2 regions of the Pseudomonas putida genome follow, and region 1 is predicted to be linked to the other one. Evidence: riboswitches for the same ligand, from Rfam matches in the RefSeq annotation. Region 1 holds a riboswitch; the other holds the start of a gene.
What was found. A riboswitch is a leader RNA that binds a small molecule or an ion and turns the genes downstream of it on or off. The one in region 1 is predicted to bind manganese.
Positions count from the first base shown of each region.

Region 2: linked by a shared signal. The riboswitch ahead of C2H86_RS07770 (TMEM165/GDT1 family protein) and the one ahead of C2H86_RS24480 (manganese efflux pump MntP family protein) in region 1 are both predicted to bind manganese.

Region 1 is NZ_CP026115.2:5,383,712-5,390,911, forward strand. It holds gene C2H86_RS24460 (acyloxyacyl hydrolase) at 1-167, shown strand, start outside; gene C2H86_RS24465 (hypothetical protein) at 220-1,458, opposite strand; gene C2H86_RS24470 (TonB-dependent siderophore receptor) at 1,547-3,682, opposite strand; gene C2H86_RS24475 (universal stress protein) at 3,927-4,817, opposite strand; yybP-ykoY riboswitch at 4,938-5,109, shown strand; partial or broken gene C2H86_RS24480 (manganese efflux pump MntP family protein) at 5,120-5,388, shown strand; gene hisN (histidinol-phosphatase) at 5,449-6,240, shown strand; gene C2H86_RS24490 (hypothetical protein) at 6,349-7,080, shown strand; gene C2H86_RS24495 (alpha/beta hydrolase) at 7,083-7,200, opposite strand, start outside.
Region 2 is NZ_CP026115.2:1,700,781-1,707,980, forward strand. It holds gene C2H86_RS07760 (2-hydroxyacid dehydrogenase) at 1-259, shown strand, start outside; gene C2H86_RS07765 (class I SAM-dependent methyltransferase) at 324-1,319, shown strand; yybP-ykoY riboswitch at 1,361-1,483, shown strand; gene C2H86_RS07770 (TMEM165/GDT1 family protein) at 1,574-2,155, shown strand; gene C2H86_RS07775 (M48 family metallopeptidase) at 2,188-3,003, opposite strand; gene C2H86_RS07780 (SOS response-associated peptidase) at 3,083-3,703, opposite strand; gene C2H86_RS07785 (putative signal transducing protein) at 3,719-3,979, opposite strand; gene C2H86_RS07790 (CPXCG motif-containing cysteine-rich protein) at 3,979-4,161, opposite strand; gene C2H86_RS07795 (1-acyl-sn-glycerol-3-phosphate acyltransferase) at 4,285-5,454, shown strand; gene C2H86_RS07800 (hypothetical protein) at 5,492-5,752, opposite strand; gene C2H86_RS07805 (hypothetical protein) at 5,913-6,119, shown strand; gene C2H86_RS07810 (YajG family lipoprotein) at 6,190-6,774, opposite strand; gene C2H86_RS07815 (hypothetical protein) at 6,920-7,153, shown strand.

The DNA.
Region 1 (7,200 bases):
AGCATCTGGGTTCATCGGTCAACTTCGAAGACCGTATCGGTTTCGGCCTGAAGCTGCCTGGCGAGCAGAAGGTGGGGATCCGGGCGATTCACTATTCCAACGCCGGCATCAAGCAACCGAACGACGGCATCGAATCCTACTCGCTGTTCTACAGTAAACGTTTTTGAATCAGTTAACCCAAGACTCGAGCTATCCGGGTCTTGGGTTTGGATCAGTTGATCAAAGGTGTAGTCGAATGGCCAGGAAATCGTCGCCCTTTTGCGCCAACAGTTTCAACTCGCCATCGTTGAATAGCAGGTTCTGCAATTGCAAAGTGGGGTCTTGAAAGTGGCCTAGGCTACCAAAACTTTTATCCAGGTGGCCGCTGTTTAACAGCCGCGTTACGGTCGCGTGATTCGAGACGTCGATGCCTTTACGTTGATTGGTGGCGATAATGACACGCTGTGCCGAGTCTATGGATACGCCAATAACCGTGTTCCACTCATAGTTGGCCATAAAAATATTCACTAACCCATTTTCGCCGAAATCACTATCGACCCGCCCATCTAAAAAGAAACGGCGTACAATCAGTACGGACTGTTCGCCAAAGTTTCGAGGAGTTCCGGCGACCGTTACAACCCGCTTGCACTGGCGATCCACCGAGAATTTTACTTCCTTGCGGTGGGCTGCGACTTGGTTGATACCGAATACGGTGTCCAACGAGCCATCAGCCTTGAATTTTGTGATGATCTGCCGCCAATCGGTAGAGCCAGCCAAAACTAGGCTACCGTCATCCAGGAAGTCGCTGTCGGTGATCCTCAAGGGATAAGTGGGTGTGCCTGGCTGGACATCAAGTATCGGCAGTGCCACTCGCGCTTGCCCCACACCGGGCAGTGGCAAACCTGTCAGAGCGTCCAGAAGGGCAATCCAAGCCGTCGGCTCACTTTCGGTATCGCGTTTCGAAATGAATAACGACCTGATTTCGTTGCCGATACGCTCACTGCGCAGTACTTTGACCGGCTCCGTTGTGTTGGGCTTGGTCGGTGCATGACCAGGGGTGTGAAGCGTTATGCCCAGTTTCCCGAAACCGCTGAGTGGATTGAAATTCAGGTCATATTGGCCCACTGCACAAGTGCCGATACTTTGATCTTCCTCCATGTAATACGTCGTAGACTGGGCGATGTATGTATTTGCCGCAGGGTTTCGAGCGATCATTTCAAAGTGGCTGGCGGAGTCGTCTTGGTCCGCCGGCACTTCGATTGGTCTGAATCCTGTCAGCGTGTCCCATTTCCCGTTGGACGTTATACGGATAAAGAAATTTTTGCGTTCACCCTTGACGGCGCACACCACAGCAAGGCTACCGTCTGGATCTTGAGTGATGGCGATAACGCGTGCGTTTTCATCAGGCGGCATACCTGGAAATCTCGCATATCCACTTTCCCCATAACTGATATCCATTTCTCCTGCATGACCAGGCATTTTGCGTCTCCTAACGATCAGTGATAGAAAGAAGATAAGCAATTTGAGCAAAGGGTGATACTGGCAATAATGTTAGTTTACCGAGCTATCAGAATATGTAGGAAACCCCGGCCTGCACCGTGCGCGGCGCCCCAGGGTACACGTAGGTGTTGAACGCCCCCTCGTCATAGCCCTTGTTGAAGACGTTCTTCACGTCCAGGTTCAACCGCACGTGCTCATTGACCTTGTAGAAGCTCAGCAGGTCGACCACGCTGTAGCGCTCCATGGTGTAGGTACTGGCCGCCGTCTGACCGGCGCGGTCATCCACATACTTCACGCCAACCCCAAGCCCCAGGCCCTTGGCCAGCCCATCCTGGAACTCATAGGTATTGAGCAGGCTGAAGCTGTTGCGCGGGATATTCGCCAGGCGGGTGCCGGTGGGGATGCTGTTGTCCTTGGTCACCTCGGCGTCGACGTAGGCGTAGCCGCCGATCATCCGCCATTCCGGGGTCAGGTTGCCGGCGACGTTGATGTCCAGGCCGCGGCTGCGCACTTCACCGGCAGCGATGCTGTAGGTGCCGGTCGGGTCGTTCGGGTCGCGGGTCAGCACGTTCTCCTTGACGATGTGGTAGATCGCCGCGTCCACGCTCAGCTGGCGGTCCAGCGCTTCCCATTTCACGCCCAGCTCGTATGACTTGCCCTTTTCCGGGTCGAAGCCAGTGCCTTGCAGGCTGGCGCCGCTGTTGGGCTTGAACGAGCGCGCGGTGTTGGCGTAGACGGCAACCGTGTCGGTCAGGTCGTAGATCAGGCCGAAGCGTGGGGTGACGCCGTTTTCGCCCTTGTTGAAGTCACCGGCATTGTTGAGCTTGTTGTCATAGTCATGCTCGAAGCGTTCGAAACGCACCCCAGCCAGGGCTTTCAGGCGCTCGGTGATGGCCACCTGGTCCTGGATGAATGCCGCCCAGGTCTTGAGATTTTCCTTGTCATGGGTGGTGGTGCGGGTCAGGGCAGGGCGCGGCTGGCCCAGCACCGGGTCGAAGATGTCGATCGGGTAGGCGCCGGTACCTGCGGCCGAACGCTGGATGATCGAGTTGTAGTCGTAGTCTTCGTATTCGATGCCGGTGAGCAGGGTGTGGGCGAAGCCACCGGTGTCGAAGTGGCCGGTGAGGTTGAGCTGGTAGTCGCGGTCGGTCCACTCCAGCTTGCGGTAGTTGAAGTTGCGCCCCAGCGTGCGGCCGTCGGCCTGCAGGCCGTTGGCTTCCACGGCGTTGCCCTTGAGCGAGCCGTCCAGCCATTGCATGCCGCCGCCCAAGGTCCAGTTGTCGTTGAGCAGGTGCTCGAAGCGCAGCTGGGCCATATTGTTGTCGTTGTGCAGCAGGTTGTCGCTGCCTTTTTCCCAGATGTTGGTGTCGCGCGAGGCCGTACCGAGCTGGCCGGGCAGGCGGGTCAAACCGCGGTCCAGCGGGTGGTTGTTGCGCATGAAGTCACCTTCGAAGATGACCTTGGTGGCATCGTTGACCTGCCAGCTGATCACCGGCGCAACGTCATAGCGCTCGCTCTCGACATCGTCGCGGAAGCTGTCGCCACCTTCGCCCAGCACATTCAGGCGATAAGCCAGCGAGCCATCGGCGTTCAGCGGCCCGGTGGCATCCAGGGTCGCGCGGTGCATGCCCTGGTCATCGAACTGGCTGCCCAGGGTCACCTTGGGCTCGGCCAGCGGCTGTTTGCTGACCACGTTGAAGGTGCCACCAGGGTCGCCCCGGCCATACAGGCTGGTGGCCGGGCCGCGGATCACTTCCAGGCGCTCGACTGTGTTGGCATCGGGGGCATTGGGGTAGCCGCGGTTGATCGGGAAACCGTTGCGGTAGAACTCGCCGGTGGTGAAGCCGCGCACGGTGAAAGTGGTCAGGCCCTGGCCGCCGAAATTGTTGGCACGGCCGACACCTCCGGCATAGTCCAGGCCGTCCTGCAGGCGAGTGGCGCCAGTGTCTTCGAGCACATCCTTGGGCACCACGCTGATCGATTGCGGAGTCTCGTGCAGGGCCGTGTCGGTGCGTGTGGCACTGGCCGAGCGGCTGGCTTTGTAGCCATCCACAGGGCCATCGGCGCGTTCGCTGTCGGCGCTGCTGGTGATGTTCAGGGCCTGGAGTTCTATCTGGGCCGGGTCATTGAGCGGTTCGGGCTCGGCGAAGGCCAGCGGGGAGATAGCTTGAAGCACACAAAGCGAAACGAACGTGCGACGCATCGACGGTACGATCCTGGAGTAGGGCGCTGAAAGGGAGTGTGGGAAGTGCCGAGAAACTACTACGAATCATTATCAAATGCATTCTTTTTAGTTGGCACTGGTGTGCCAGATACCATGCACTTGGCAGGGCCGTCCTCTTCGCGGGCGCGCCCGCTCCCACAGGGGGCCCGCAGCCCATCAGGTTGCTGGTATACCTGTGAGAGCGGGCGTGCTCGCGAAAAGGCCTGTGCGGGCAGTGCAAGACTCAGCGACTGGCCTTTATGGCCAGCACATTGCACAACGGATGCTCCAGCACATGCGCCGTGGTGCCGCCGAGGAACGTCTGCATCGCATCATGCCGATGGCTGCCCATCACGATCACATCGACCCGGCTGTGGCTCACGAACTGGGCAATCGCCCGGATCGCCGCACCCTCGACAAAATGCCGTCGCTCCAGCGGAATCTGGTGGTGGTCGCCCAGCCGGTTGAACGCCGCCCGCTGCGCCGTGCGCACACTGCCATCGAACCCCGGCATGGTGACGGTGCCGGCACCAAAGTCGGCGATATGGGTCTTGGCCGCATCGCACACATGCAGCAGGTGCAGTTCGGCGTTGCATTGCAGGGCCAGGGCATGAGCACTGTGGATCACCTGATCGTCCAGATGCTCGCCTGCTCCCAGGCAGTTAAGGTCCACCGCCGCCGCAATCTGCCGGGGCAGCGGCAGGCGGATGTCGCTGACCAGGTGCACGGCCACCGGGCTTTCCTTGAGCAGTTGCCAGTCCAGCGGCGTGACCAGCAAACGCTTGAGTACCGGTTCGTGCTGCACGTCCTTGATCAGCAGGTCGCACCCCAGCCGTTCGATGCGTTCGAGCACGCTGCCCAGCGGGTCCCGGGTCAGCAGCAGTTCGGTGGAAACATCGAGCCCGGCGTTGCCCAGTTGCTCGGCTTCGTCGGCCAGCCATTGGCGGTTGTCGCCGAGTAGCCGCTCACGCTCTCGGCCATCGCTCATCAAGCCAAAGGTGTCGACATCGTCGACGAACACGTTGATATCCAGCAGGGCACCACTGGACTCGGCCAGCGCCGCCGCGCGCTGCAGCGCCGGGCTATGGCGCATCTGCGGGCCGAGCATGACGAACAGACGCTTGAACTGGCTCATCGCACACCTCCACGTGTGGCAGCCCCCCGGTTCATGCCATGTCATCTGGTCTGTACAGTCTAGACCCCGTTCAGCCAGGCAAAACCATTCACGCTTGTTTCATATGGCGCTGGTATCATCGCGCCACTCATTGGGGAGTAGCCTGCCTTCGCGCACTGTGAAGGCGCCCTGGTCAACATATTTGGCAACCTGCCATGGCCAGCGCATCCCCCCGGATTGGCGAGACCAACGACCTTCCTGCAGCCAAGCCGGGGCCTGCAGGTCGACTGTCGTTGACTCGTTGCCCGGCTGGAGCTCGATCGTTGAATCCCATTTCCCTCGTCTTTCTCGCCTCGCCATGTCCACGGATGCCTTTGCGGCCGCCATCGGTAAGGGTTCGCGCCTGCGCAGGCCACGTTTGGCCGAGGCCCTGCGCACCGGCCTGATCTTCGGCGTCATCGAAGCCATCACCCCGGTCACCGGCTGGCTGCTGGGCCAGGCGGCCAGCCAGTATGCCGAACAGTGGGACCAGTGGATCGCCTTTACCCTGCTGCTGCTCGGCGCGACCATTCTCTATGAACACCTGACAGCGGTGTAACACCCAGGTTGTCGGGTATGATGCAGCCCCGACATTTTCCACGAGACCTGCCCCATGTCCCTTAGCGCTGAACAGATCGGCGAATTCCAAGCCTTCGCCGAGCAGCTGGCCGATGCCGCTGCGCTGGCGATCAAGCCGTACTTTCGCGCCAGCCTGGAGGTCGAGGACAAGGGCGGTCGCCTGTACGACCCGGTGACCGTGGCCGACAAGGCGGCCGAGGATGCCATGCGCGAGCTGATCCAGGCGCGTTATCCGGAGCACGGCATTCTCGGTGAAGAGGCCGGCGTAGCGGTGGGCAGCAGCCCGCTGACCTGGGTGCTCGACCCGATTGACGGCACGCGTGCGTTCATCACCGGCCTGCCACTGTGGGGCACGTTGATCGCCCTGAATGACGGAACGCGCCCGGTGGTGGGCGTAATGAACCAGCCGTTCACCGATGAACGTTTTGTCGGCACTCCGGCAGGCGCCTGGCGTAGCGGCACGCGGCTGAAGACCCGTGCCTGCGCCGACCTGGCTTCGGCCACACTGATGTGCACCACGCCGGACATGTTCGACACCGCAGAGCGCAAGGCGGCGTTCGAGGCTGTGGCTGGCAAGGCACGGCTGATGCGTTACGGCGGTGATTGCTATGCCTACTGCATGCTGGCTTCGGGCTTTGTCGACGTGATCGTCGAAGCGAGCTTGCAACCGTATGACGTGCAGGCGTTGATGCCGATCATCGAAGGGGCGGGCGGGGTGATTACCGCTTGGGATGGCAGCAGTGCGCAAAATGGCGGGTGTGTGGTGGCCTGTGGTGATCCGGCGCTGCATGCACAGGTCGTGGAGATGTTGCGCCACGCCATGTGATTGATGGGTTGCCTGCCCCAGGCACCGCACTTTTTCCGATTTCCGGGCTCTATGTTTGGCCAGGCCGCGCCGATCCCCAGCGCGGCCGCCGATTTTGACCCGGTGCCGATGGTTGCAAGCAATTCCCGAATCCTCTCTCGTCTGCTGCTCGCGGGCACCCTCATAGGCCTGGCCGGTTGCAGCCAGCAGCAAGGCCACGACATCGTCAGCCAGTTCGGCAACGGCAAACCCAGCGAACTGTTCCAGACCAGTGTCGATCGCATGGCCACGCTGGCCATGCGCGACAACCTGCAGAGCCTGTATCTGCTGATGAACAAGCTGTACCTGCGCAACCCCAGTCAGTGGAAGATGTCCGGTTACCTTGACGCCGCCACGGCCGAGCGACAGATCCGCATCGCCATCGAACAGCGCCAGCCTCTACCGCAATTGGGCAACCGCCGCGACCTCACAGCCTTGAGTTATGCATTGAGCCCGGAATTTCGCGGCGACCGGGTCGGCGCCTTCATCTATGCCATCGGCAGTATGCTGATCACCGCGCACGGCGGGCGCACCGAGTTCTACATGACCGATACCATCGACCCGCTGTTCGTCAACAATGCGGCGCGCAATATCGAGAAGGCGACCTGGATGCTCAGCCAGCGGCAGGATGCCAATGGGGTGCTGTTGCTGTTCTCCAACGAGATCTCGGAGGAGGGCAGCAACCTGAGTTTTGCCGTGGAGTTCGGCAAGATCGTGGCGCGGCTGGATTTGCTGGCGGAGCTGCTGGATGAGCGCTATCGGCGGATTGGGCTGAATTATGCGCAGAGCTTACTGTTGATGAACTTCCTACCGGTTCAGTGACTTCAAAGCAATGCCTGAATGGCACGCCTGTAGCGTTGCCCGGCAAGGCTCATGCTGTTGTTGTGGGTCGCTCCCGGTACCAACAGCAGGGTCTTGGGTTGCTGCGCGGCATCGAACAGT
Region 2 (7,200 bases), 2.5 Mb from region 1:
CGCCCGTGGCGGCCTGATCGACGAGCAGGCCTTGGCCGACGCCTTGCGCAGCGGCCACCTGGGCGGTGCGGCCACCGATGTGCTGAGCGTCGAGCCGCCGGTCAACGGCAACCCGCTGCTAGAAAAGGGCATCCCGCGACTGCTGATCACCCCACATAGTGCCTGGGGCGCGGTGGAATCGCGCCAGCGCATCGTCGGCCAGCTCAGCGAAAACGCCAAGGCCTTCTTCGAAGGCCAGCCACGCCGCGTGGTCAGCTGAGCGCCAGCTCAGCCCCACGCCCGGCTCTGCTACACTGCGCCACTTTTTTCAGGAGGCGTCGTCCATGGACCCGCGCAGTGAAGTGTTGCTCCGCCAGGCAGAGCTGTTCCAGGGCCCGCTGCTGCTCGCCGGCGCCCCCGCCGACGGCCTGCTCGGGCAATTGCCCCAGGCCCATGGCTGGGCCTGGCATGCCGGTGACCAGGCCATGCTCGACAGCCGCTTCAGCGGGCGCAGCCACTACGGCGTCGACGTGCCGCCGGTCGATTTCGAGACGGCCGTGCTGTTCCTGCCCAAGTCCCGCGAGCTGGCGGCCTACCTGCTCAATGCCCTCGCTTCGCGCCTGGCGGGCCGCGAACTGTACCTGGTGGGTGAAAAGCGTGGCGGCATCGAAGGCGCGGCCAAACAGCTGCAGGCTTTCGGCAAGCCGCGCAAGCTGGACAGCGCGCGGCATTGCCAGCTGTGGCAGGTGACTGTGGACAACGCCCCGCAAGCCAAACCGCTGGAGAGCCTGGCCGAGCGCTTCACCCTCGAACTCGAAGATGGCCCACTGCAGGTTGTGAGCCTGCCGGGGGTATTCAGCCATGGCCGCCTCGACCGCGGCACTGCCCTGTTGCTCAAGCACCTGGACAACCTGCCGGTCGGCCATGTGCTCGACTTCGGCTGCGGCGCTGGCGTGCTCGGTGCCACGGTCAAGCGTCGTTATCCACAGAGCCGGGTCACCCTGCTGGATGTCGACGCCTTCGCCGTGGCAGCCAGCCGCCTGACCCTGGCGGCCAACAGCCTGGAAGGCGAAGTCATCAGCGGCGATGGCATTGATGCCGCGCCCGCCGACCTGAGCCTGATCCTGAGCAACCCACCGTTCCACACCGGGGTGCACACCAACTATCAGGCGTCGGAAAACCTGCTGAAAAAATCCGGCCAACATCTGCGAAAAGGTGGCGAAATGCGCCTTGTGGCTAATAGCTTCCTGCGCTACCAGCCACTGATCGAAGGTGCCCTGGGCAATTGCCAGACCTGTGCCGAGGCCGATGGCTTCCGCATCTATCGCGCCACACGCTGATAAAAACAGGGCTTGCCGAAAAGGTTTCGGCTAGGCAGAATCCGCTCCGTCCTAGGGGAGTAGTCTCCCGCGAGCGCCCTGCTCGCCCGGTACGCGTCAACATACTTGGCCCACAGGCCATGGCGCGTGCGACCCAGCGACCTGCACAGACAGGTCCTCGGTTTGACAAGACCTATGACACGCACACCTTACCCGGGGCGGGAAGGCTGTACGTGTCATAGCCGTGTCGACCCGCCCCCGTAGGAATCCTGATGCTGGAATCTCTGTTGATCCCCACCGCAATCGTTGCCTTGGCCGAAATCGGCGACAAGACGCAATTGCTCGCGCTCATCCTCGCCGCACGCTTCCGCAAGCCTTGGCCAATCATCGCCGGCATCATTGCCGCCACCTTGGCCAACCATGCCGCAGCCGGTGCCGTAGGTGCCTGGGTCGGCAGTTTCTTCACCGAGTCGGTGTTGCACTGGATTCTTGCCGCCAGCTTCACCGCCACCGCGCTGTGGACCCTGGTACCCGACAAGATGGACGATGACGAGAACCCGGCCCGCCGCTTTGGCCCGTTCCTGACCACGCTGATCGCCTTCTTCCTGGCTGAAATCGGTGACAAGACCCAGGTCGCTACGGTAATGCTGGCTGCCCAGTATCCACACCTGATCCTGGTCATCGTCGGGACGACCCTGGGCATGCTGATTGCCAATGTGCCGGTGGTGCTGGCGGGTAACTTCGCTGCGGAGAAACTGCCACTGACGCTGATTCGTCGCCTGGCAGCGACCGCGTTCTTCGTGCTGGCGATCGTGGCCGTGTACTCGGCGATGAAGACCAGTGGCTGGGTTGGGTAACGCGAAAGGGCCGCAAAGCGGCCCCATCGGTTTTACTTCTGGGCGGCTTCGTACAGCGGCATCACCTTCGGAATCGCCGCCTGCAACGAGGCGATCCGGCTGCTGGACGCCGGGTGAGTGCTCATGAACTCGGGCGGTGCACCTTCCGAAGCCTTGCTCATCTTGTTCCACAAGGTAATCGCGGCATTCGGGTCATAACCGGCACGCGCCGACAGCTCCAGGCCAATCAGGTCGGCTTCGTTCTCGTTGGCGCGGCTGTTGGGCAGGGTCATGGAGTAGTTCACCACGGCGTCGGCCAGCGCCATGCTGTCCTGGCCAAGGCCAAGCAATGCACCTGCGCCCTGGCGCGCCATCTGCACGCCATAGGCCTTGGACATCGCTTCACGGCTGTGCTCGCGCAAGGCGTGGGCGATTTCGTGGCCGACCACTGCGGCGATTTCCGCATCGGTGAGCTTGAGCTGGTCGATCAGCCCGGTGTACACGATGATCTTGCCGCCCGGCCCGCAGTTGGCATTGAGCTCGTCGCTCTTGATGACGTTGACTTCCCAGTTCCATTGCGCGGCATCGGGGCGGAACTTGGGTGCCTGGGCGATCAACCGGCTGGCGATGACCTGCACGCGCTTGGCATCGGCACTGGACTTGTCCAGCACGCCCTTGCTCGACGCCTCGCCGAGGGTCTGCTGGTACGACTGGGCGTACATCTGGTTGACCTCATCGGTCGAGAGCATGCTGAACATGTACTGCTGGCGCTCGACGCCGACAGCACCGCCACTGGTGGTATTCACCGCTTGGCAGCCGGCCAGCAGGATGCCAGCACTCAACAGGCTGACGACAAAAGACTTACGCATCGAAACACTCCCTTATTACATGCGCCGTATCCTAGGCTGAGTCGCCCGTAACCCGCCATAGCCACAGGGAAGATTTTACTCAAGCGGGGGTCAGGCACTCCGGCGCGTCCAGTTTCGGGTCGTTGACGAAGTTCGCCAGGGCCCGCTCGCGTAGCGTCGCTGGCGGGCTGGCGAGCAACTCGTGCAAGCGCGGCAACGGTGTGTCCGGGTCCAGCCAGGCGGCCCGACCGGCTTCGTCGAGAATCAGAGGCCGGCGCTGGTTCATCGCGGCCTGGGTCACCACTGCACAGCTCAACCACACCTGGTCCTGCACCGGGTAGGCCTCCCATACGGCGGCAAAATACAGCGAGGCGCCCTCCCCAGGCGTCAGCCAGTAAGGCCGTTTACGCACCGTGCCGCGCCACTCATAGAAACCGTTGGCCGGCATCAGGCAACGGCGCAGGCGAAACGCTTCGCGGAACATCGGCTGCTCGGCCAAGGTCTCGGCCCGGGCATGGGCGGGGGTGCGCGAAAGATCGGTGAGCCAGGCGGGGGTCAGCCCCCAACGCGCCTTGGCCAGCTGCTGCTGGCCGTCGAGCTGGCGCTGGATCAGCACCGAAGCACCGGGCGAGATATTCCATTGGGCCGGCTGGCCGGCAGGGAAGCCCGGCAGGCTGGCCAGCGCCTGGGGCCAGCGAAACAGGGCGTAACGTCCACACATGGGCGATTTAAGAACCTAGCAGATCAAGGTACCGGGATGACTCTCCGGCTCGTCGCCGGCGAGCGGCTCTGCACCATTGTACGCATCGATCAGTTGCCGTGCGTATTCGGCCTGTTGGTCAGGCACCGCGAGCCCGAGCAGCCCCTGCAACGGCAACTCACCGACAGCGCCGATAAGGTCGCGGCCGACCAGGTGCACTTCGACACCCTCGCTGACGAGCATGCCCACCAGCATTTCGGCCTCCAGCAGGTTTTCCGGTTCGTAGATTCGCCGCATCAGTCGTTCTCACCGTAGACATCCAGCATCCATTCGTCGCCATGAACCTGCAGCACGAAGCGGATAGGCTTGCAGCACACCTGGCAGTCCTCGATGTACTCCTGGTCGCCCCCGGACAGGTCCACCGTCGTTTCGACTTCCTCACCACAATAAGGGCAATCGTAGAACGCTTGTTCGAGCATCGCGGCCTCCGGGGTGACTTGTGCGTATAATTGCCGGTCTGTTTACAGGGCTTGCGTGTGCCCGAGCCGTTTTTCGGGCCCCACCCCTTACCTTATTACCCTAGCCGTTTCCAACAAGAGAGCATGATGGGCGAATTCGATGCCATCCGACCGTACGACGATGCTGAGGTCCCTGCCGTTCTGGCACGCCTGCTCAGCGACCCGGCATTCCTCGATATCCTCACCCACTTCAAGTTCCCGCGCGCGGCCGGCGCCCTCGGCTGGCTGCTCAAGCCGCTGATCGCCCGGCGCCTGCGCAAGGAATTTTCCGGTGTCACCTGCGTGTCGACCCTGCAGGACAAAGTCGAGTACTACGTCGACCAGACCATCGAGCGCGCCACCGACGGCGTCACCTACTCCGGCGTCGAACAGCTCAAGTCGGGCACTGCCTATCTGTTCCTGGCCAACCACCGCGACATCGTCATGGACCCGGCCTTCGTCAACTACGCGGTGTACCACGCTGGCCTGCCGACTCCACGCATCGCCATCGGCGACAACCTGCTGCAGAAGCCGTTCGTCAGCGACATGATGCGCCTGAACAAGAGCTTCATCGTGCACCGCTCGATCAGTGGCCGCCGCGAAAAACTCGCGGCCTACCAGTTGCTTTCGGCGTACATCAACCACTCGATCCGCAATGACGGCGCGTCGATCTGGATCGCCCAGGCCGAAGGGCGCGCCAAGGACGGTGATGACCGTACCGATTCGGCGATCCTCAAGATGTTCCACATGAGCCGCAAGGACGAGCCGTTCGGCGCGGTGATCCAGAGCCTGAACCTGATCCCGGTGTCGATCAGCTACGAGTACGACCCCTGCGACCAGGCCAAGGCCCGCGAGCTGTACATCCGCGCCACCACCGGCACCTACAAGAAGGCATCGGGCGAGGACGACAACAGCATCGCCAAGGGCATCACCGGCTACAAAGGCCGGGTGCACATCCACTTCGCCCCGCCGGTGACCGAGTACTACGAGGACACCAAGCAGCTGGCACAGGAAACCGACCGGCAGATCCTCGGCGGCTACCGCCTGTTCCCGGTGCATTATCTGGCCTATGCGATGTGGAGCGAGAAGGACGAGGCCCTGCAGGTGCCGAGCGCCGAGAAGGTGTTTCCGGCCGAAGAGCTGGCCAAGGCCAGGGAAGAGTGGCAGCGCCGCCTGGATGCCTGCCCCGAAGAGCAGCGGCCGTACCTGGTGTTGCAGTATGCGACGCCGGTGCGCAACCAGTATCAGGTCAAGCAGCAGGCACCTGTCGCCTGATCAATCTTCTTGGGGCCGCAATGCGGCCCCAAGCGTTTCAGATCCAGGTGCTGAACCAGGACAGCAGCAGCGCCATCGCCAGGCAGGAAAACCCGAGGATGTAGTAGTAGCGCGGCACGCGCCGGTCGAAGGCATCCACCGGCCCCTCTTCCACTGCCAGGCTCTCACGGCTGGTCACCTCACGCCGCCGCGCACTCTGCAGCAGCAACCCGCCTGGGCAGGTCAGCAACAGCGCCAGCAGATTGATCAGCTTGGTAGGGTGGGCGGAAAGAAAGCCCCAGAGCACTTGCAACGACATCACGCAACCTCGGTCATAGCCACAGCGAAGCCCGGCATTCTACCGGAGTCCGACCCGCCCGCCCGGTCTGGGCGACAAAGTGTCACTTGATTTCATCTGTCACATGCTCGTCATCAGGGCAGGCCACTCTATCGGCCTTTTCCCGTACCGGAGCTTGTTGATGCTGCACGCCGAAAACCAGGACCGTCTCTATCTCGTGGCTCAGAGCGATGAGCAGCAGGCGTTGATCGATGGTTTCGCCATCAATGTCCAGGACCGCCAGTGGCTGGTGTACTGCGCGCTGGGTGGGCATGTGCACGAGGACTTGCCCGAGGTGGATGCAAGCACCGGCGTCAGCTTGCTGGATTTCCACATCGAAGCCGCCTAGGTGGGCGCAGACAACAAAAAACCCGCTACCTGGCGTTCAGGTAGCGGGTTTTTCGTTTGCAGCGTGAGGCTTACTCGCCCAGCACCTGACCGATGGTCGGGTCTTTGAACAGGCGGGTCAGTGCATCGCTCAGCACATCGCCCACCAGCTGGGTGTTGGTGTCCTGGTTCGGCGCCATGCCGAAGCGCTGGTCCAGCGAAGCACCGTAGCGGCCGCTGTAACGGCGGCTGGCATTCTGCACATCGGCACGGAAGGTGGCGCCGATGGTGGCTTCGGTCACATACAGGTTGTCCTTCGGCGACTGGTACTTCAGCTCGGCCAGGGTCACGGTCAGCTGCGGTGCGTTGTAGGCGTTAGGCGTCGGGGTGAAGCCAAGCAGGCGCACGGCAGCTTCGGCCTGGGCCTGCAGCTTGGGCACGACATCATTGCCACTGACGCTGATGGTGCTGGTTTCAGGGTACATGCCACCACGGGTGCCCAGGGACTGCGAAGCACGCCCGTCGACCACCTTGACCACCACCGGCTGGCCGTGGCCGACCGGTGCGAGCTGAGCCTTGAGCGTGGGTTGCGGGCTGAGTTGTTGCGGGCTGTGGGCACAACCGACCAGGCTGAGGCTGGCTACGGCAATCAAACCGAACAACAGACGTTGCAACATGCGCGTTTCTCCAGAAGATGCGGCAAAGGCCCACAGTATACCCAGCCAGGCACCGACCAGTCATCGCCCCGGCCCGCTTGTCACAATCGTTTCATGGCCATGCCCTTATCCTTGCGCCAAGCCCAAACGCACAGGACGCATCGCCATGGCTTCGCTCTGGACACTGCTCTGCCAACGCCCGCGCCACAATGCCTACGCCCGCCTCGACGGCGAAGGCAAATGCCTGGCCTTCAAGCAATGCAGCCAGGCACCCAGCGGTAGCGGATGGGTGCAGATCGGCGAAATCCAGCTGGCCTGGCTAGGCCGTGAACTGCCCGCCGATGCCCGGGTTTGCGCCCGCGCAAGCCGCCGTTGGCACCAGCGCATCCTCGCAGCCTGACAAACGCTGCAATAAAAACCACGAATTACGACCTTTCTGCCCGCGAC